DNA from 4 places in the Streptomyces sp. NPDC028991 genome. Region 1 is predicted to be linked to each of the others. Evidence: riboswitches for the same ligand, from Rfam matches in the RefSeq annotation. Region 1 holds a riboswitch; each other region holds the start of a gene.
The links. A riboswitch is a leader RNA that binds a small molecule or an ion and turns the genes downstream of it on or off. The one in region 1 is predicted to bind cyclic di-AMP.
Positions count from the first base shown of each region.

Region 2: linked by a shared signal. The riboswitch ahead of ACZ4V1_RS14425 (M23 family metallopeptidase) and the one ahead of ACZ4V1_RS10285 (M23 family metallopeptidase) in region 1 are both predicted to bind cyclic di-AMP.
Region 3: linked by a shared signal. The riboswitch ahead of ACZ4V1_RS09505 (C40 family peptidase) and the one ahead of ACZ4V1_RS10285 (M23 family metallopeptidase) in region 1 are both predicted to bind cyclic di-AMP.
Region 4: linked by a shared signal. The riboswitch ahead of ACZ4V1_RS20160 (transglycosylase family protein) and the one ahead of ACZ4V1_RS10285 (M23 family metallopeptidase) in region 1 are both predicted to bind cyclic di-AMP.

Region 1 is NZ_JBVHVP010000004.1:17,884-22,776, forward strand. Features, by position in the region: gene ACZ4V1_RS10275 (PrsW family intramembrane metalloprotease) at 1-14, shown strand, start outside; gene ACZ4V1_RS10280 (aldo/keto reductase) at 33-977, opposite strand; gene ACZ4V1_RS10285 (M23 family metallopeptidase) at 1,149-2,183, opposite strand; cyclic di-AMP (ydaO/yuaA leader) riboswitch at 2,194-2,351, opposite strand; gene ACZ4V1_RS10290 (PP2C family protein-serine/threonine phosphatase) at 2,595-3,806, opposite strand; tRNA gene ACZ4V1_RS10295 (tRNA-Met) at 3,988-4,061, opposite strand; gene ACZ4V1_RS10300 (dihydrofolate reductase family protein) at 4,117-4,893, opposite strand, start outside.
Region 2 is NZ_JBVHVP010000005.1:395,338-400,230, forward strand. Features, by position in the region: gene ACZ4V1_RS14405 (aspartate aminotransferase family protein) at 1-244, shown strand, start outside; gene ACZ4V1_RS14410 (helix-turn-helix domain-containing protein) at 321-971, shown strand; gene ACZ4V1_RS14415 (DUF6126 family protein) at 968-1,090, shown strand; gene ACZ4V1_RS14420 (tyrosine-protein phosphatase) at 1,100-1,897, opposite strand; cyclic di-AMP (ydaO/yuaA leader) riboswitch at 2,321-2,480, shown strand; gene ACZ4V1_RS14425 (M23 family metallopeptidase) at 2,483-3,448, shown strand; gene ACZ4V1_RS14430 (SGNH/GDSL hydrolase family protein) at 3,651-4,436, shown strand; gene ACZ4V1_RS14435 (TetR/AcrR family transcriptional regulator) at 4,671-4,893, opposite strand, start outside.
Region 3 is NZ_JBVHVP010000003.1:411,779-416,671, forward strand. Features, by position in the region: gene ACZ4V1_RS09495 (ATP-dependent Clp protease proteolytic subunit) at 1-634, shown strand, start outside; gene ACZ4V1_RS09500 (hypothetical protein) at 642-950, shown strand; cyclic di-AMP (ydaO/yuaA leader) riboswitch at 1,321-1,465, shown strand; gene ACZ4V1_RS09505 (C40 family peptidase) at 1,469-1,942, shown strand; gene ACZ4V1_RS09510 (ATP-binding protein) at 2,033-2,527, opposite strand; gene ACZ4V1_RS09515 (helix-turn-helix domain-containing protein) at 2,742-3,602, shown strand; gene ACZ4V1_RS09520 (DUF397 domain-containing protein) at 3,624-3,854, shown strand; gene ACZ4V1_RS09525 (8-amino-7-oxononanoate synthase) at 3,898-4,893, opposite strand, start outside.
Region 4 is NZ_JBVHVP010000009.1:163,646-168,538, forward strand. Features, by position in the region: gene ACZ4V1_RS20145 (nucleoside triphosphate pyrophosphohydrolase) at 1-334, shown strand, start outside; gene ACZ4V1_RS20150 (cytochrome P450 family protein) at 507-1,799, shown strand; gene ACZ4V1_RS20155 (transglycosylase family protein) at 1,943-2,989, shown strand; cyclic di-AMP (ydaO/yuaA leader) riboswitch at 3,172-3,338, shown strand; gene ACZ4V1_RS20160 (transglycosylase family protein) at 3,342-4,067, shown strand; gene eno (phosphopyruvate hydratase) at 4,335-4,893, shown strand, end outside.

The DNA of each region.
Region 1 (4,893 bases):
CCTACCGGCCGTAGACCCGCAGCCGTACGGTCTCAGGCCGACGCCTCGGTAAGCCTCCCGACCTCGCCCTGCGTCAGGCTCAGCTCCGCCACGCCCAGCAGCGCCGGCAACTGCTCCACCGTGCGCGCGGACGCGATCGGCGCGGCCACCGTCGGCTGCGCGGCCAGCCAGGCCAGGGCGACCGTGGCGACGGGGGCGTCGTGGGCCCCGGCGATCTCGTCCAGGGCGGCGAGGACCCGTCGGCCGCGTTCGGTCCCGAGGTGCTTCGCGGCTCCGCCCGCCCGCGGGCTGTCGACCGCCGCACCGGTCCGGTACTTGCCGGTGAGGAAGCCGGACGCGAGGGCGTAGTACGGCACGGCGGCCAGGCCCGCGCGCTCCGCGAGCTCGCGGAGCTCACCCTCGTACGTCTCGCGCGAGACCAGGTTGTAGTGCGGCTGGAGGGCCACGTACCGGGCGAGGCCCTCTCGGTCGGAGAACTCCAGGGACGCCGCGAGCCGCTCGGCGGAGATGTTGGAGGCGGCGATGTGCCGGACCTTGCCCGCCTTCACCAGCTCGTCGAGCGCGCCGATGATCTCCTCCACCGGCACCTCGGGCTTGTCGAAGTGGGTGTAGTAGAGGTCGATGTGGTCCGTGCCCAGGCGGCGCAGCGAGGCGTCGGCGGCGGACTTGATGTTCGCGGCCGTCAGTCCCGGGTACTCGGGGTGCTGGCTGACCTTGGTGGCGAGGACGACGTCGCCTCGGCTGCCTCGGGAGGCGAGCCACTTGCCGATGAGGGTCTCGGACTCCCCGCCGCTGTTGCCGTCGACCCACGCGGAGTAGGAGTCGGCGGTGTCGAGGAAATTGCCGCCCGCGGCCGTGTAGGCGTCGAGGACGGCGAAGGAGGTGTCCTGGTCGGCGGTCCAGCCGAAGACGTTGCCGCCGAGGGCGAGCGGGAAGACCTCCAGGTCGGAGGAGCCGAGTTTGCGCAGAGAAGTCATGTCCTGCGTCAACGACCGTACTGGACGGGGCGATTCCGGAAACGGGGCAAAGTTCCCGCAAACCGCCCATCGCGCACCGGCAGCCCTGACGTCGGGGGGACGCCGTCAGGACCGCCGGGGATCAGCGGAGACGGGCAGCGCGCGAGGCGGGAATCGGGGGTGAGGCGGGAATCAGGGGGTGAGGCCCTTGCTCTGCAGCCACGCCATCGGGTCGATACCGCCACCGCCGGCCGTGTGGACCTCCATGTGGAGGTGGGCGCCGGTGACGTTGCCGGTGGCGCCGACACGGCCGATGACGTCACCGGTGGTGACCTTCTGGCCGACGCTGACGCTGATGGAGGACTGGTGGGCGTACCAGACCTCGGTGCCGTCGTCGAGGGTGAGCACGGTCTTGTATCCGTACGACCCGTCCCAGCCGGCCGACGTGATCGTGCCGCTGTGCACCGCCTTGAGCAGCGTGCCCGTGGGGGCGGCGAAGTCGAGGCCGGTGTGGTGGCCGGAGGACCAGTAGGCGCCGGCCTGGCCGAAGGTGGAGGAGATCGTGTACGAGGAGGTCGGCAGCGTGTACTGCTTGGCCAGCTGCGCGAGCCGCTCGGCCTCGGCCTTCTTCGCGGCCTCCTCCTCCGCCTTCTTCTTGGCGGCGGCGGCCTTGGCCTCGGCCTCCTTCTCCGCCTTGGCGGCGGCTTCCGCTGCCTTCTTCTCGGCGGCGGCCGCGGCTTCGGCGGCGGCCTTGGTCTCGACCTGGGCCTGCTGCTGCTCGGCCTGCGCCAGGATCCGGGCGCGCAGCGACTCGCCGGCGTCGGTGGTGCTCTCCGAGGTGGTGTCGGCGGAGACCGTGGCGATGCTGCTGAGCGGGGTGGTGGAACCCTCCGGCTCCGGCTCCTCCTCGTCGGAGATGAGCGAGCCGACGTTCGGCAGGTCCGGCACGGAGATCGACACCGGCGGCTTGCCGGTCTGCGCGCTGGCCATGCCGCCCGCGCCGACCGCGGCTATGACACCGACGCCGAGGACGGTGGAGCTGCGGGCGAGTCCGCCGCGCTGCTTGGCGACGCGGTGCCGGCCGCGTACGGGGCGGATGGAGTCCGCGGTGGGATTCCACTCCTCCCAGGGGCCCTCTTCGGTGCGGTAGCCGTCGTAGCCGAAGGTGTCGGTGTCGTGCCCGCTGGGCACGAACGGGGCCTCGGGGGCAGGCCGGTTGGACGCCACGTGGGCGTACTCCTTTCCTTCCTTTCGCCTACCGGGTTAGCTGACGGGTTCGGAGCAGGAAGGTCTCCTACGCGCGTATATCCGCCGTGTCTCCACGGCGTCGTACGAGCGATTCACCCCAATGTGGTGGTTCCCCGGTTCCCTTGCGGGATTCGGCGCGTGCGCACGGAGCCGCCTTCTGTGACGGCTGGGACGACCGCGCTGCGTTATCGAACGTTAATAGACGTGAGGCTCGGATTCCAAGCCGTTCCTCTTGATCATTAACGAATCCGGCCGGGACGTACGCCTCGTGACCGGTGAAAACCGGGCGAGTTGACCGGCTCTCGGTATTCCCCCTTCCATCACAAATTTCTGACGGTGTATCAGTTGTTATGCGGAGGGCGGTCGGTCCGTCACGTCCGGTGATATCGATCAAGGTCGTCGTACGGCGAGCAGTGCCATGTCGTCGGCCATGCCGCCCCCGGAGTGCCGGCGCACGTCGTCGGCGAGGGTGTCGAGCAGTTCCACCGGGTGCCGGAACACCCGGCCGGCCAGCCGGACGTGCGGATCGTAGAACTCCCCCCGCGTGTCCCGTGCTTCCGACAGCCCGTCGGTGTACAGCAGCAGCGTGGCCCCACCGGGGAACTCGGCCTCCTCCGCACGGTCGGGCCACACGCCCAGCTCCCCCATGCCGAGCGGCAGCGCCGACTCGCGGGCGGGCAGCGGCCGCAGGGTGCCGTCGGCGTACAGCAGCAGGGGCGGCGGATGGCCGCGGTTGACGATGCGTACGGTCCCGTCGCCGTGCGGGAGTTCGGCGAGCACGGCGGTGGTGAACCCCTCGAAGGCGTCCAGCCCCTCCCGCCGGGTGCCCTCGCGGGCCAGCGCCCGCTCCAGCCGTTGCGCCACCGCCTCCAGGGTCGCCTCCTGCTCGGCGGCCTCCCGGAAGGCGCCGATCACGACGGCGACGGCGGCCACCGCGCCCATGCCCTTGCCGCGCACGTCGCCGACGATGAGCCGGATGCCGTGCGAACTGTCCTGCACCGCGTACAGATCACCGCCGATGAAGGCGTCGGCCTGCGCGGCCTCGTAGCACGCGGCGATCTCGAAACCGCCGATCCGCTCGGCGGGCTCCGGCAGCACGGCCCGCTGGGCGGCCTCGGCGATCTCGCGGACGGAGACGAGACGCTCGCCGGTGCGGCGGACGAAGCCGTTCACGAGTACGGCGAGCACGGCGACCGTGGCGATGGTGATCAACTCGGTGAGCGAGTCGACGTAGTGGATGACGCCCTTGCCGAGCTGCAGTCCGACGACGGCGGCCACCACGGCCAGGCCGGTGAGCGCCGTGCCGCGCCGTGAGTAGACCGGGGCGGCGACCAGGGGCGCGGCCGTGTAGAGGGGGCCCGCGGTGAAGTACCTCGGGGTGAAGATGTCGTACAGGATGGCGACGACGATCAGCAGCACGGGGAGCAGGCGTAAGAAGGTCCGCCCGTACGAGGCCCGCCACCGCCGCACCGGCCCCGTGGCCTCGGTGACCGGCAGGGGCTCCGGCCGGTCACCGAGGCCGGGGTCGGGCACGGGATCGCGGGGAAGCCGGCCGCCGGCCCGGGCGTAGGCTCCCTCGTCGTCCACGTCACCTGGCCGCACCACTCGTCTCCCGCCACCCCGCACGTCCGCGCCGCTTGCCGTCCCGTCCCCCAGGTTTCCCGGAGCGGGGGCGGGGGGCGAGCCGTGGGGGCCGGTCGGGTGAGGGTGGCGGGTGCCGGGATCACGTCCGTGAACGCACCGAAGGCCGGAATCCTCATGGATTCCGGCCTTCGGCCTTGAGTAGCGGGGACAGGATTTGAACCTGCGACCTCTGGGTTATGAGCCCAGCGAGCTACCGAGCTGCTCCACCCCGCGCCGTTGTGTCTCTACTGTACGTCATCCCGGGGGTGGAATGCACATCCGTATCCCCCTACCCCTCCAGGTGGCGGTTCGGCGCCTTCGCCCGCTGCTCGTACTCCGGCAGTACGACGACGCCGGCGCCCCCGGCCGCGAGCACCCCGCTGCCGTCGGCCCCCGGCACGAAGGTGTCCGGCTCGCGCCAGGCCGTGACCACGCGGCGCACCCCGGCGTCGAGGATCAGCCGGGCGCAGGGCGCGGGGCGGGAGGCGCGGCGGGCGCACGGCTCCAGGCTGCTGTACACGGTGGCGGTCGCGAGGCGCGGATCGGCGGGGTCGGCCTTCGCGAGCGCGGCCTCCTCGGCGTGCACGACGGGGTCGCCGCCCTCCCGGGAGTGGCCCCGCGCCAGCTCGGTCCCGTCGGCGGCGACCACGACCGCCCCCACGCTGAACGCCGTCTCCGACGGCGGGCACAGCTCCGCCAGCTCACAGGCGAGCTCCAGCCAGTGCCGGTCGGCGGCGGTGACGCGGTCGCCGGTGCCGGGGGCGGTGGGCAGGTACCGCGTCAGCACCACGTCCTCGATGCGCCGCGACTCCACCAGCCGCAGCCGCCCGCTCTGGTAGGCGCCGGGCCCGAACAGCCGGGGCGCGTCCGGGTCGCCCACGAACAGCGGCGCGAGGACGAGCTGCAGTTCGTCGGCGAGTTCCCGCTGCAGCAGCTGGGTGTGGACGGTCCCGCCGCCCTCGACCATGAGCCGCCGCACGCCCCGTCGGTCGTGCAGGTACTCCAGCGCCGTGCGCCAGTCGAGTGCGGCCCCGAGCGGCACGACGTCGGCGGCGATCCCCAGCGC
Region 2 (4,893 bases), on a different contig from region 1:
GCGCAAGGGCCTGTTCGCGCAGATGGTGGTGGTGCCGCTGCTGCAACGGCACCGGATCCTGACGCAGGTGTCGGGCGACCACCTCGAGGTGATCAAGCTCATCCCGCCGCTGATCATCGACGCCGGCGACGCGGACCGATTCGTCGACGCCTTCACCGAGGTGATGGACGACGCGCACAACGGCGGCGGCCTGATGTGGGACTTCGGGAAGACCCTGGTGAGACAGGCGATGGCCAACCGTTAGCGAGGCATCCGGCGCCGACTTTGCCTGTGAGGCAAGAAAATTGCCCACAAGGCAATTCTCGGGCTGAAATGGAGGCATGACCTCCCACGAGACCGGTCCGCCGTCGCCGGACGCGGCGGCGGGCGCGGTGTCCGTCGTGGCACCGCAGCTGCGTGCCCTGCGGCGCCGGGCCGCCCTCACCCTGGAGACGGCGGCCCGTGCGGCCGGACTGTCGCCCGCCCACCTCTCCCGCCTGGAGACCGGCCAGCGCCAGCCCTCGCTGCCGATGCTGCTCTCCCTCGCCCGCGTCTACGGTACGACCGTCTCGGAGCTGCTCGGCGAGACGGCCGCGGACCGGGACGCCGTCGTGCGCGCCGACGCCATGGAACCGACGTTCGCGGGTGGCTGGACGTACTGGCAGGCCGGCGGGGCCGGTCGCGGTATGCAGGCCCTGCGGGTCCATGTGCCGCACGGCTCGCAGGGCGACATCGTGCGGGTGCACCCCGGCGAGGAGTGGCTGTACGTGCTGCGGGGCCGGCTGCGGCTGCGCCTCGGGGACACCGTGCACGTGCTGGACCCGGGTGACAGCGCGCACTTCGACTCGCTGACCCCGCACCGGATCGCCGCCCAGGATGCCGACGGGGTCGAGCTCCTCTTCGTCCACACCCTGCTGCAGAGCCCGACGGCCGCGCTGTGCCTGGGCCCGGCCGCCACGCCCGTCCATCCCACCCCTGGAGAAACGCCGTGAACCCGCAGGAGAAGTTCCCGCGCGCCCTGTGGGTGCGACTCTTCATCTACCTCATCGTGGGGCACGTCTTCGCGGCCTTCATCTACCTGCTCTTCGAGGTCGGCGCCGACAGCCGGTGAGCGGGCGGCTCAGTCCAGCAGGCGCTCGCGCAGCCGCTCCCGGGTCTCCGGGGTGATCCGCAGGCCCTTCTCCAGGTAGGCGTCGACCCCGCCCCAGGTCTCCTCGACGGTCTCGAAGGCGGCCGCCAGGTACTCGGCGCGCGCGTCGAAGAGGGGGCTGAGCAGCTCCATGACCTCGGGGGAGTAGGCCGAGGCGGCGGAGCCGCTGCGCTGCACCTTGTAGCGGCGGTGCGCGGCGTTGGACTTGAGGTAGTCGTCGACGACGGCGTCACGCTCGACGCCCAGGGCGAGCAGGGTGACCGCGATGGACAGGCCCGCGCGGTCCTTGCCGGCCGCGCAGTGCATCAGGGCGGGGACGCTGTCCTCGGCGAGCGCGTGCAGCACCCGGGAGTGCTCCGCCGTGCGCTCCTTGATGATCATGCGGTAGGAGTCGATCATCCGGTTGGCACCCTTGCCGTCCGCCAGGATCTCGCGCAGCTGGTCGAGGTCGCCGTCGCGGACCATCTTCCAGAACTCGGCGCCGTCGGCGGGATCGCTCAGCGGCAGGTTCACATTGCGCACGCCCGGCAGCTCGACGTCCGGGCCGTCGAGCTTCTGGTCGGCCGCGTTGCGGAAGTCGAAGACGGTGTGCAGGCCCAGCGAGGCCAGGAACGCGGCGTCCTCCCCGGTGGCGTGAGCCAGGTGCCCGCTGCGGAACAGCACGCCCTGCCGCACCCGCCGCCCGTCCACGGTCGGCAGGCCGCCCACGTCTCGGAAGTTGCGCACACCGGCCAGCTGGGGTTCGGTCGACGGGACCTGCTGCGTCACGGGGGCTCCTCCCACTCCGCCCCGTCCGCGCTGCTCGCCGACGGGCACCAGTCGACGATACGACACGGTGCCGGCCCCCCGGTGTCACAGTCGCCCGACTGCGCCACGTCTGGGCCTTCTGTCCGAATCGGCACCTTCGTTCCAACTAGCGCTGGAATAAGAGGAACTGGGGAGGTGGTGCGTGAGCAGCGTCATATCCGTGACCGTGCGTTGCCCGTCATGTTCACGTAATTCTGCCGGTTTTCAAGGCTGTTCACGTGGAAGGGCGCTGGGCGAATCGACGGAGGGTGACCGGCGGTCCCCGTAAAGGATCAATCGGAACACCTGTCATCGGAACCCCTCGCTTGTCCCTGCGCGTCTTGGTCCCTTACGTTCACCACCGATCCGGACGGACGCCTAATCCTGCCGCCGACCGGAGCCAGCACTCATCCACCACCCGTACACGGCAGGAGCGGGGGACCCACAGGTACAACCGCCTGTTCCGGTTCCCGGAACGGCTTGGGGTAAAGCCGCGTCTCGGCGCGGCCGGGCATCTCCAGCTCGCACCCGACAGCTCACCTCGTAGGCGCCGGAGAGGAATTCGCCATGCCCGCGAAGGGTAAGCACCGCCGTACCAGGGCCATGCGCCTGACCCGCACCATCGCCGTAGCCGGAACCGGTGGCGCCGCGCTCGCGCTCCCGCTGATGGGCGCCGCCAGTGCCCAGGCCGCTCCCGCGCAGTCCGTTTCCGAGCAGACCGTGCAGTCCATACCGACGGCGGCGAAGAAGGCCGCCGGCGGCACCGAGAAGAACTCGGACTCGCGGACGTACACCGTGAAGAGCGGTGACTACCTCTCGAAGATCGCCGACGACCAGGACGTCGACGGCGGCTGGAAGAAGCTGTACTCGGACAACCGCGACGCCGTCGGCTCGGACCCGTCGCTGATCCACCCCGGCCTGAAGCTCTCGATCGGCGAGCGGGCCGCCGAGTCCGCCCCGTCGTCCGCCGAGTCGGAGAAGCCGGCGGCCGAGAAGCCCGCCGCGCCGGAGAAGTCGTCCGCCGGGAAGTCCGAGAAGCCGGAGTCCGCCGGGAAGTCGTCGGACACCGCCAAGACCTCGTCCTCGGACTCCTCGAACACGAGCGCCCAGTCCGCCGGCACCACCAGCGGCTTCACCTCGCCCGTCCCCGGCGGCACCGTCGGCACCCCGTACCACCAGACGGGCAGCATGTGGTCCAGCGGTTACCACACCGGCACGGACTTCGTCGTCCCGACCGGCACGTCGCTCAAGGCCGTCGGCGCGGGCACCGTCGTCTCCGCCGGCTGGGGAGGCGCGTACGGCAACCAGGTCGTCATCCAGCTCGCCGACGGCCACTACGCCCAGTACGCCCACCTGTCCTCGCTCTCCGTCTCCGCCGGTCAGTCCGTGACGGCGGGTCAGCAGGTCGGCCTCTCGGGTGCCACCGGCAACGTGACCGGCCCGCACCTGCACTTCGAGATCCGCACCACGCCGGACTACGGCTCGGACGTGGACCCGATCGCGTACCTGCGCTCGCACGGCGTCTCCCTCTGACGACCGTTTGGCGCGGCCTCCGCGCCACCGAAGGCCGGACTCCGATCCCCGGGTCCGGCCTTCGGCCTATTCCGGAATTGACGAACACTTTAGGCGTGGTCTTTCTCACCGCCCGTCAACCCTTTCCTACGGTCGCGTAGGTCACATTCAAGGTGAATAGTGGGCCGACGTGGCAGACGATTCGAAGAGTGACAGCAGAGAAGTGATCGGGTCGTACGTGGCGGTGGGGGACAGCTTCACCGAGGGCGTCGGAGATCCCGGCCCCGACGGGGCGTTCGTCGGCTGGGCCGACCGGTTCGCCGTGCTGCTCGCCGACCGGCGTCCCGAGGGCGACTTCAGATACACGAACCTCGCCGTGCGCGGCAGGCTCCTCGACCAGATCGTGGCGGAGCAGGTCCCGCGGGTCGCCGAACTCGCGCCCGACCTGGTGTCGTTCGCGGCGGGCGGCAACGACATCATCCGGCCCGGCACCGATCCGGACGAGGTGGCCGAGCGGTTCGAGCGGGCGGTGGCCGCGCTGAGCGTCGCGGCCGGCACCGTCCTGGTGACCACCGGCTTCGACACCCGCGGGGTGCCCGTCCTCAAGCATCTGCGCGGGAAGATCGCCACGTACAACGGGCACGTCCGGGCCGTCGCCGACCGCTACGGCTGCCCGGTGCTCGACCTGTGGTCGCTCCGGAGCGTCCAGGACCGCAGGGCGTGGGACGCCGACCGGCTGCACCTGTCGCCGGAGGGTCACACACGCGTGGCGCTGCGCGCGGGCCAGGCCCTCGGTCTGCGCGTCCCGGCCGACCCGGACCAGCTCTGGCCGCCGCTGCCGCCCCGCGGCACCCTGGACGTCCGGCGCGACGACGTGCACTGGGCGCGCGAGTACCTGGTGCCGTGGATCGGACGCCGACTGCGCGGCGAGTCGTCGGGCGACCACGTGACGGCCAAGGGGGCGCTGTCGCCGGACGACATCAAGGTGCGGATCGCGACCGTGGCCTGACGGCGGGGACCACGGGCGGTCGGCGGCATCCGGTCGCCCGGTCCCGCGCCGTCCCGCCCGTCGTCCCGCCCGTCGTCCCGGGGCCGTGTGCGCGACACCTCGCCGGGCGGGGCCGCGCCGGGCCTGGGCGAGGGCCGGGTGGCGGAACGCCGCGGGCCGGGTGACCGTACGCCGCCGACCGCCGTCGTGTTGCCGGCCGCCGCGTGCGGGGTGCCGGGCTGCCGGACGGCACACCTAGAGCCGAGGCGTGGTCAACGCCTCCCGCTCCAGGCCCAGTTCCCGGGCGAGTGCGTCGTCCATCCACTCGTGGGCCCGGGTCCGTGAGACCGCGCCCGCGTACGAGGTCAGCTGCACGGCCAGTCCGTCGAGCAGGGCGGTCAGCCGCAGAGCGGCGCCGTCGGGGTCCGGGCACGGGAACTCCCCGGCGGCCACGCCCTCGGCGACGACGTCGGCGATC
Region 3 (4,893 bases), on a different contig from region 1:
GACCCGACCGTCCGCCCGTCACGTCCTGCCCGAGTTCACCGAGCGCACGAGTACCGGGAGCCGGACGACGGACCCGTACTCGAAACTACTGGAGGAGCGGATCGTCTTCCTCGGGACGCCGATCGACGAGACCTCGGCGAACGACGTGATGGCGCAGTTCATGCACCTGGAACACCAGGCCCCGGACCGGGACATCGCGCTGTACATCAACTCGCCCGGCGGCTCCTTCACCGCGATGACGGCGATCTACGACACGATGCGCTATGTCACCTGCGATGTGGAGACGACCTGCCTCGGACAGGCCGGCACGTCCGCCGCGGTGCTGCTGGCGGCGGGCACGCCCGGCAAGCGCGCCGTACTGCCGGGCGCACGAGTGGTCATCCGTCAGCCCGCGCTCACCGACCCGGTGGAGGGACAGGCCAGCGACCTGGCCATTCAGGCCGGCGAGTTGACCCGCGTCCGCGCCCGCCTGGAGGAGATCCTCGCGCGGCACACGGGCCGCAGCCCGGAGCAGGTGAGCGCGGACATCGAGCGGGACACCGTCATGGACGCGCAACAGGCCCTGGAGTACGGCCTGGTCGACCGCATCGTGGCCGGCCGCACGATCCCGTCCGCGGCACCCGGCGCGAGGTGACCCACCGATGCTGCCACCGGAGCTGCCGCCCCTGCCCGCCCTGACCCGCGCGGAGGCCGAGCTGATCGACCGGTACCTGGACGTCGTCGACCAGCTCGGCCGCATCAACCCCGCACGGGACGGCGACACCTACCGTGGGCTGCGGGCGGCCCAGGCGCTGGTCGCCAAGGCGACCGCCCTGCGCGACGCACTGGCGCTGATGCACCGGCGGGGCGAGACGGAACTGCACGCCGCCACCCTGACCCGGGCGCTGCGCGTACTGGACGGTGAACGGCGGACGGCACGCGTCAGCCTGCCGCCGCTTTCCGAAAGCTGAGGCGCCACGAGCCGAAACGGACCAAAAGGCGTACCCCCTTTCGGCGTAGCAACACCTCGGATTTCCGGCCGGCCCGGCTTGCGCGATCCCCGCGCCCGAACAGCGGAATGAGTCACTCCGCCGCTGGTCCCGGTGTCCGCAACGCACTCGACGATGACTCGAACGCAGCACCGCCCACCCGAACGGGTGAGTGGTGAGTAACAACACAAAGGGCACGTTCCGTTGGGATTTTCCCATGGGGCGAGACAAGATCCGTGACTGACGACAAGCCCCCGCCGCAGCGGCGGGGCGGTCCGGGCGGACGCCGAGTCCTGCCGCCGCCCGGACGACCGGTCGACAGGAGTGGATCGGCAGGAGTGGAGGACCCGAGCACAACGGGTCGCCGGAACGGTCGTCTCCGCGGGAGACGCGCCGGGCCGAGCAGCCCTTGGGGTGAAGCCGCACTCGTGTGGCCGGGCAACTTCGCCAGCCCGAATCCGACAGGTCATCCTTCACAGGCGGCTGACGAAGGGTTGCGCATGTCTGCGCTGAATCGTGTCCCGTCGATGATGGCCCGTGCCGGTACGGCCTCGGCCCTCACCCTCGCCGCCGTCGGCGGTTCCGTAGTGGTCCCCGGCGTCGCCTCCGAGGCGGCCGCCGCGAGCCATGCGACGAAGGCCCTCAAGATCGCTGCCTCCAAGAAGGGCGCGCCATACAAATGGGGCGCCGTCGGACCAAGCAGGTTCGACTGCTCGGGGCTGACCCTGTATTCGTTCAAGAAGGCCGGCAAGAAGCTGCCGCGCACCGCCGCCCAGCAGTACAACAAGACCCGTCACATCTCCGCCAAGAACCGCAAGACCGGGGACCTGGTGTTCTTCCACTCGGGCCGGAGCGTCTACCACGTCGGCATCTACGCCGGAAAGGGGAAGATCTGGCACGCCCCGAAGACCGGGGACGTGGTGCGTCTGCAGAAGATCTGGACCGGCAGCGTCTGGTACGGCCGGGTCAAGTAGCGCGCCCGAGGGGGTGACGGTGCCCTGACCCGCCGTCACCCCCTCGGGTGCGCGGTATCCGCATGCGGTGCGCCGGGGGCCGTCGGCGCCTCACCGCTGGGTCCCCTGCCTTCCCACGGCCCGTCCGACGGCCGTGGCCGCCGGTTCGGCGGGCACCGGGCCGCCCGGTGGCGCCCAGGGAAATTCGACGGAGATGGTCTTGCCACCCTCCCGGGTGGGCCGCACTCTCAGCTTGCCGCCGCATTCCGCCGTCAGCCAGCGGATGATCACCATGCCCCGGCCGTTGTCCTGCTGGACGGCGGCGGGCAGGCGCTTGGGAAACCGCGGATGGCTGTCGGTGACGCCGATGCGCAGCCGCTCGTCGCGGTCGAGCACGAGGCCCACGGTGAAGGTGGGTGACTGCCCGAACGTGTGCTGGACCGCGTTGGTCGTCAGCTCGGAGACGATGAGCCGGACGGTTTCGGACAGGTCGGTGTCCGGCGGCAGACCCCACTCCGCCAGGGTGCCGACCACATAGGTACGCGCTGCGGCCACCGAGGCGGGTTCGCTCGGCAGAGTGACGGATGCTTCCAGGTGGTCTGCCATGGCGACGTCGTCCCTTTCCCACGGGACCGCAGCCGGACACGGAGCGGATGGTTCGAGTACGGTCCCGGACTGGTGCTTCGCCGCCAGAGTGCCATCACAAGGCTCGTGAAGGGCGGCGATCCACCAAGATATGCATATATCTGTCGCTCGAAGCGGTGAACTCTGCGACGGCAGAGCGTATTTGGGCGACTCACAGGGAGTAAAGGAGTGGCCCATGCAGCACGGCCCCGTGGTGCGCCGTCGGAAGCTGGGCGCGGAACTGCGCGCCCTGCGCACGTCGGCGGGGATCACCAGTGGCGAGGCGGCCCGGCTGGTGGGCTGGCACCAGTCGAAGGTCAGCCGGATCGAGACCGGGACGAGCGGGGCGAAACCGGCCGACGTACGGTTACTGCTGGACGCCTACGGCGTGGCCGACGACCAGCTGCGGGAGCTGCTGGTGATGCTGGCCGGCTCCGACGACTCGGGGGGCCGCAACCACTGGTGGCACGCCTACCGAGGGGTACTGCCGCCGACCTACCGCGATTTCATCAGCCTGGAGTCCCAGGCCAGCGCGATGCGCACGCTGGAGACCACGGTGGTCCCCGGACTCCTGCAGACACCGGAGTACGCCCGCGCGGTGACGCGCGCCGCGGCGGACGGGCTGCCCGAGGAGCGCCTCGACACGCTGGTGGAGGTCCGGCTGGCCCGGCAGGACGTGCTGCGGGCGCAGCCGCCGCTCCGGCTGAGCGCGGTCCTGGACGAGGCGGTGCTGCGCCGGGAGGTGGGCGGACCCGGCGTCATGGCCCGTCAGCTGGCGCGACTGGTCGAGGCCGCCCGCCTCCCCCATGTCCGGCTCCAGGTACTGCCGTTCGCCGCCGGGGCGCACATCGGTGTCACCGGCCCTTTCGTAATCTTCTCTTTTTCGAGCACTTCTGATCTGGACGTGGTGGTTCTCGACCACTTGACGAGTAGCCTGCATCTCGAACGGAAAGAAGACCTAGAGGCCTACACCGAGGCCTTCAACGCCCTTCTGATCCATGCCCTTTCGCCCGAGGACTCGTTGGACTTCATCGCCGCGACCGCGGCAGGCGCGTAAGGAGGCACCATGACAGGCTCCATGACCGCACTCTCCCGGAACATCCCTGCCAGTACCGATCTGTCCGACGTGCGGTGGCTGCGCAGCAGCTACAGCACCGGAGCGAACAACTGCGTCGAGACCGCCCGGCCGTCGGCCGGCCCCTGTGCCGGACTGCTCGCCGTGCGCGACTCCAAGGACCCGGCGGGACCCGCGCTGCTCTTCTCCCCCGAGAGCTGGGCGTCGTTCACGGCCGGGGTCCACCGCCCCTGACCCCGGTACACCGTCTGGCGGCACACGGCCGTGTCACGCCGACTCATGGCCGCGTCTCGCCGATCACCCGTACAGCGCGTTCGATCTGCTCCCCGGAGAGGTCCGCACGAGCGGTCAGCCTGAGCCGTGAGATGCCGTCGGGTACGGAAGGAGGACGGAAGCAGCCCACGGACAGGCCGGCCGTACGGCAGTCGGCCGCCCACCGTACGGCCGCCTCCGGGGAGGGGGCGCGCACCGAGACGACCGCGGCGTCCGGACGTACCGCGGAAAGCCCCAGCGCGGTCAGACGCGCGTGCAGTTCGGCCGCCACCGCGCGTGCCCGCGCCGCTCGTTCCGGCTCGCGGCGCAGCAGGGTGAGCGCCGCCAGCGCCGCGCCCGTCGCCGCGGGGGCGAGGCCGGTGTCGAAGATGAAGGTCCGGGCCGCGTTGACCAGGTGCTCGATCACCCGGGCGGGGCCGAGCACGGCACCGCCCTGACTGCCGAGTGACTTGGACAGCGTCACCGTCACGACGACGTCGTCGGCGCCCGCGAGTCCCGCCGCGTGCGGGGCGCCCCTGCCGCCGTGGCCGAGCACACCGAGGCCGTGGGCGTCGTCGAGGACCAGCCCGGCGCCGTGCTCCCGGCACACCTCGGCGAGGGCGGCTAGGGGGGCCGCGTCCCCGTCGACCGAGAAGACCGTGTCGGAGACGGTGACGGCCGGCCCGTCGTGCGTCCCCAGTGCCTTGCGTACGGCGTCCGGGTCGGCGTGCGCCACGACCTGGGTCGTCCCGCGCGCGAGCCGGCAGCCGTCGATCAGCGAGGCGTGGTTGCCCGCGTCGGAGACGACGAGGGAGCCGTGCGGCGCCAGCGCGGTGACCGCGGCGAGGTTGGCCGCGTAGCCGGAGGAGAAGACGAGCGCGGCCTCGAAACCGCAGTGGGCGGCCAGCTCGCGTTCGAGCTCGGCGTGCAGTTCGGTCGTGCCGGTCACCAGCCGGGAGCCGGTCGCGCCACCGCCCCAGGCCCGCGCGGCCCGCACCGCGCCCACGGTGACCTCCGGATG
Region 4 (4,893 bases), on a different contig from region 1:
CCACCCGCACGTCTTCGGTGACGAGACGGCGTCCACCCCGGAGGAGGTCAGGGAGCACTGGCTGCGCACCAAGGCGGCGGAGAAGCAGCGCACCTCGGTCACCGAAGGAGTCCCCCTCGGCCAGCCGGGCCTCGCCCTCGCCGCCAAGCTCGCCTCCCGGGTGCGCACGGCGGGCCTCCCGGTCCCGATGCCCTCCGGCGAGGGCATCGGCTACGAACTGCTGGCCCTGGCGGCACGCGCCGAGGCCGAGGGCACGGACCCGGAGGCGGCACTGAGAGCGGCGGCCCGGGCGTACCGTGACGCGATCCGGGAGGCCGAGGGCGCCGGGCGCTGAGGCCGCCGGTGCCGCCCAGAGCCCGCGGAGGGAGGGACACCGGCACCCCGGGCCCCTCCGCCTCCCCGGATACGGTCAAGGGGTGACCGACCACTCCACGCCCGACCGCCCCACGCCCGACCACTCCACGCCCGGCCGCCCCACGCCCGGCCGCCCCACGCCCGACCACCCCATGCCCGGCCGCCCCGCCCCCGAGCTCTTCACCTGGGAGTTCGCGAGCGACCCGTATCCCGCCTACGCATGGCTGCGCGAGCACGCTCCGGTGCACCGCACGCGGCTGCCCAGCGGTGTGGAGGCCTGGCTGGTCACCCGGTACGCCGACGCCAAGCACGCCCTCGCCGACCCGCGGCTGTCGAAGAACCCGGCGCACCACGACGAGCCCGCGCACGCCAAGGGCAAGACCGGTATCCCGGGGGAGCGGAAGGCCGAGCTCATGACCCATCTGCTGAACATCGACCCGCCGGACCACACGAGGCTGCGCCGACTGGTCAGCAAGGCGTTCACACCCCGCCGGGTCGCCGAGTTCGCCCCCCGGGTGCAGGAGCTCGCCGACGACCTCATCGGCCGCTTCGCCGGCACCGGCAGCGCCGACCTGATCCACGAGTTCGCCTTCCCCTTGCCCATCTACGCCATCTGCGACCTGCTCGGCGTGCCCCGGGAGGACCAGGACGACTTCCGGGACTGGGCGGGCATGATGATCCGTCACGGCGGCGGACCGCGGGGCGGGGTCGCGCGGTCGGTGAAGAAGATGCGGGGCTACCTCGCCGACCTCATCCACCGCAAGCGCGCCGCGCTGCCCCCCGAGCCCGGCCCCGGCGAGGACCTCATCTCGGGGCTCATCCGCGCCTCCGACCACGGCGAGCACCTCACCGAGAACGAGGCCGCGGCGATGGCCTTCATCCTGCTCTTCGCGGGCTTCGAGACCACGGTCAACCTCATCGGCAACGGCACGTACGCCCTGCTCACCCACCCCGGGCAGCGGGCCCGCCTGCAGACGTCGCTCGCCGCCAAAGACCGCGCCCTGCTGGAGACCGGCGTCGAGGAACTGCTGCGCTACGACGGCCCGGTGGAACTGGCCACCTGGCGTTTCGCCACCCGCCCGCTCACCATCGGCGGGCAGGACATCGCGGCCGGCGACCCCGTCCTCGTCGTCCTCGCCGCCGCCGACCGGGACCCGGAGCGCTTCACGGACCCGGACACCCTGGACCTCTCCCGCCGGGACAGCCAGCACCTCGGGTACGGCCACGGCATCCACTACTGCCTCGGCGCCCCGCTCGCCCGGCTGGAGGGACAGACCGCGCTCGCCACGCTCCTCACGCGCCTCCCGGATCTGCGCCTCGCCGCGGACCCGGCCGAACTGCGCTGGCGCGGCGGGCTCATCATGCGCGGTCTGCGCACCTTGCCCGTGTCGTTCACACCCGTCCCGTCAACGGCGGGCAACGGTCCGGCGCCGACGCAAAAGTGACACGCGCTCAACTCTGTGATCTTCACGTGATCTACGCGGCATGAACTTGTGACAAGCGATCATCTGCCTATACGTTCACGAATCAGCGTGGCGCAGAGCATCATCCGCCGCGCGGTCCCCGCAGTCTCGTGAAAGGTCGTCGCATGCTCTCCGGGAACGGTCGTCACCGCCGCCCCCGCCAGGCTCCCGCCCTGGTCGTCGCCGCCGGAGTGACCGGCTCCGCCATCGCGATCCCGCTTCTCGGAGCCACCGGAGTCCACGCGGCCGACGGGGCGAACTGGGACCGGGTCGCCGAGTGCGAGACCGGCGGCGCCTGGAGCCAGAACAGCGGCAACGGCTACTACGGCGGCCTGCAGCTGTCCCAGGACGCCTGGGAGCGGTACGGCGGTACGGAGTACGCGCCGAGCCCCGATCAGGCCAGTCGCTCCCAGCAGATAAGAGTCGCCGAGAAGATACACGCGGACCAGGGCATCGCCGCCTGGCCGACCTGCGGTCTGCTCGCGGGCCTGGGCAACGACTCGGCCTCCGCCGTCGGCGGCGCGGGTGACGGCTCGTCGAAGGGGTCGCAGACCCCGGAGACTTCGGACGCCCCCGACGCGTCCGGCTCCTCCGGCCTGTCCGACTCGTCCGGTTCGGGCGAGTCGTCGGATCCCACGTCCGGTGCATCCTCCTCTCCCGCGTCCCCCTCGGCGTCCTCGTCACCCTCTTCCGACTCCACGTCGGGCGGGGAGGATTCGACCAAGTCCGACACATCCCCTGAATCCGATCCGACGGGGAGCGCCGGCTCGCAGCAGGGTGCCGACGCCTCATCCACGGCTTCGCCGGAGTCGGAGAGTGGCGAATCGGACAAGTCGGGGCGCGATGACGGCTCTTCGGCTCTCACCGGCACCGAGGAGTCCGGCGCGGGCAAGCACCGCGGCGGCAGCGCCGCCGAAGGCGTGCCGGACGGCCGTGCGGCCGACTCGTCGGGGCGGCACGCCTCGCGCGGCGAGGGTGAGTCGCGAGAGGTCGTGGACGGCTCGTACACGGTCCGGTCCGGCGACAGTCTCTGGGGCATCGCCGACTCCCTGGAGCTCGACGGCGGGTGGCGCTCGCTCTACGCCGGCAACGAGGAAGTCGTCGGCACCGACCCGGACCACATCCTGCCCGGTCAGACGCTCACGGTCACGGGCGAATCGGGCGAAAAGTAGGGCCAGTTCACGTCATGGTTAGAGACTGTATGTCCGTTTTGGATCACGTGAGAGATAGGTCTCAGAAGCCGTGATCGTCTTTGAAAATCCGCGGAGAGCGTGGCTACGGTCATGAGCGCTCGCCATCGCGGGCCCCGGCTGCCGCAACGCCGAATCCTGCCAGCGGCCGTCCGGGAACAGTCGTCGCGCAAGCGCCGAAGGCAGGAGCGGGGGACCCAAGGTAAGTGCCGCACCGGGCAGTTGAGCCGGAGCGGCTAGGGGTGGAGCCGAGTTCCGCGAGGAACCCGGCCGGGCAACTCAACCGGCCCGAACCCGACAGCTCACCTCGCAGGCGTCGGTGAGGGGATCAACCATGCTGTTTTCCGGCAAGGGCAAGCACCGCCGTCCGTCCAAGGCCACCCGTGTCATCGCCGTCGCCGGTGTCACCGGTGCCGCCGTCGCCGCCCCGCTGATGGCGGCCGGCAACGCCTCCGCCGCCACCGCGTCCGAGTGGGACGCCGTCGCCCAGTGCGAGTCCGGCGGCAACTGGTCCATCAACACCGGCAACGGTTACTACGGCGGCCTGCAGTTCTCCGCCTCCACCTGGGCCGGCTACGGCGGTACGCAGTACGCCGCCACCGCCGACCAGGCCAGCAAGGCGCAGCAGATCGAGATCGCCGAGAAGGTGCTCGCGGGCCAGGGCAAGGGTGCCTGGCCGGTCTGCGGCACCGGCCTGTCGAACGCCGCGTACACCGGCGGCGGCTCCACCGGGAGCCAGGACAGCGGCTCCGCGCAGAGCGAGAGCGGCGGCTCCACCGCCGACCGCTCCACCGAGCAGAAGGCCTCCCGCTCCGACGAGCGTCCGGCCGCCGAGCCGAAGGCCGAGAAGCCGGCCGAGAAGAAGACCGTCACCACCCCGACCGGCAAGAAGGTCGAGAAGGGCGACGGCGAGTACAAGGTCGTCAAGGGCGACACCCTCAGCTCGATCGCCGAGGAGCACGACGTCAAGGGCGGCTGGGCGAAGGTGTTCAAGCTGAACGACGACATCGTCGACGACGCCGACCTCATCTACCCGGGCCAGCAGCTGCACCTGAAGTAGGCAGCGGCCCCCTTGCTCCCGTCCCGGTGCGTGTTCCCCCGTACGCACCGGGGCGGGATTTTCACGCCCCGGCCCCGCCCGGTCCCGCCCCGGTTTCCGGGAACGTCTTTGTTCCGTTCGGAAACAATTTACTCTCGGTTCTGTCCAGCGGGTGGGCGATCGGCTGGCCGATCGCCCGGAGCCGGTTAGGCTCGGTCCCGCAGAGCCGCTGCGGTCCTGTGGACCCGCGCGTCACACCGAAGCGTCACATTGAAGAAGGAGATGCTCGTGCCGTCCATCGACGTCGTCGTAGCCCGGGAAATCCTGGACTCCCGAGGCAACCCCACGGTCGAGGTCGAGGTCGGCCTCGACGACGGCAGCACGGGTCGTGCCGCCGTCCCGTCCGGCGCCTCCACCGGCGCCTTCGAGGCCATCGAACTGCGTGACGGTGATGCGGGCCGTTACCTGGGCAAGGGCGTGGAGAAGGCCGTCCTCGCCGTCATCGAGCAGATCGGCCCGGAGCTGGTCGGCTACGACGCCACCGAGCAGCGCCTGATCGACCAGGCGATGTTCGACCTGGACGCCACCGACAACAAGGGCTCGCTGGGCGCCAACGCCATCCTCGGCGTCTCGCTCGCCGTCGCCCACGCCGCCTCCGAGGCCAGCGACCTGCCGCTCTTCCGCTACCTGGGCGGCCCGAACGCGCACCTGCTGCCGGTGCCGATGATGAACATCCTGAACGGCGGGTCGCACGCCGACTCGAACGTCGACATCCAGGAGTTCATGATCGCCCCGATCGGCGCGGAGTCCTTCTCCGAGGCCCTGCGCTGGGGCGCCGAGGTGTACC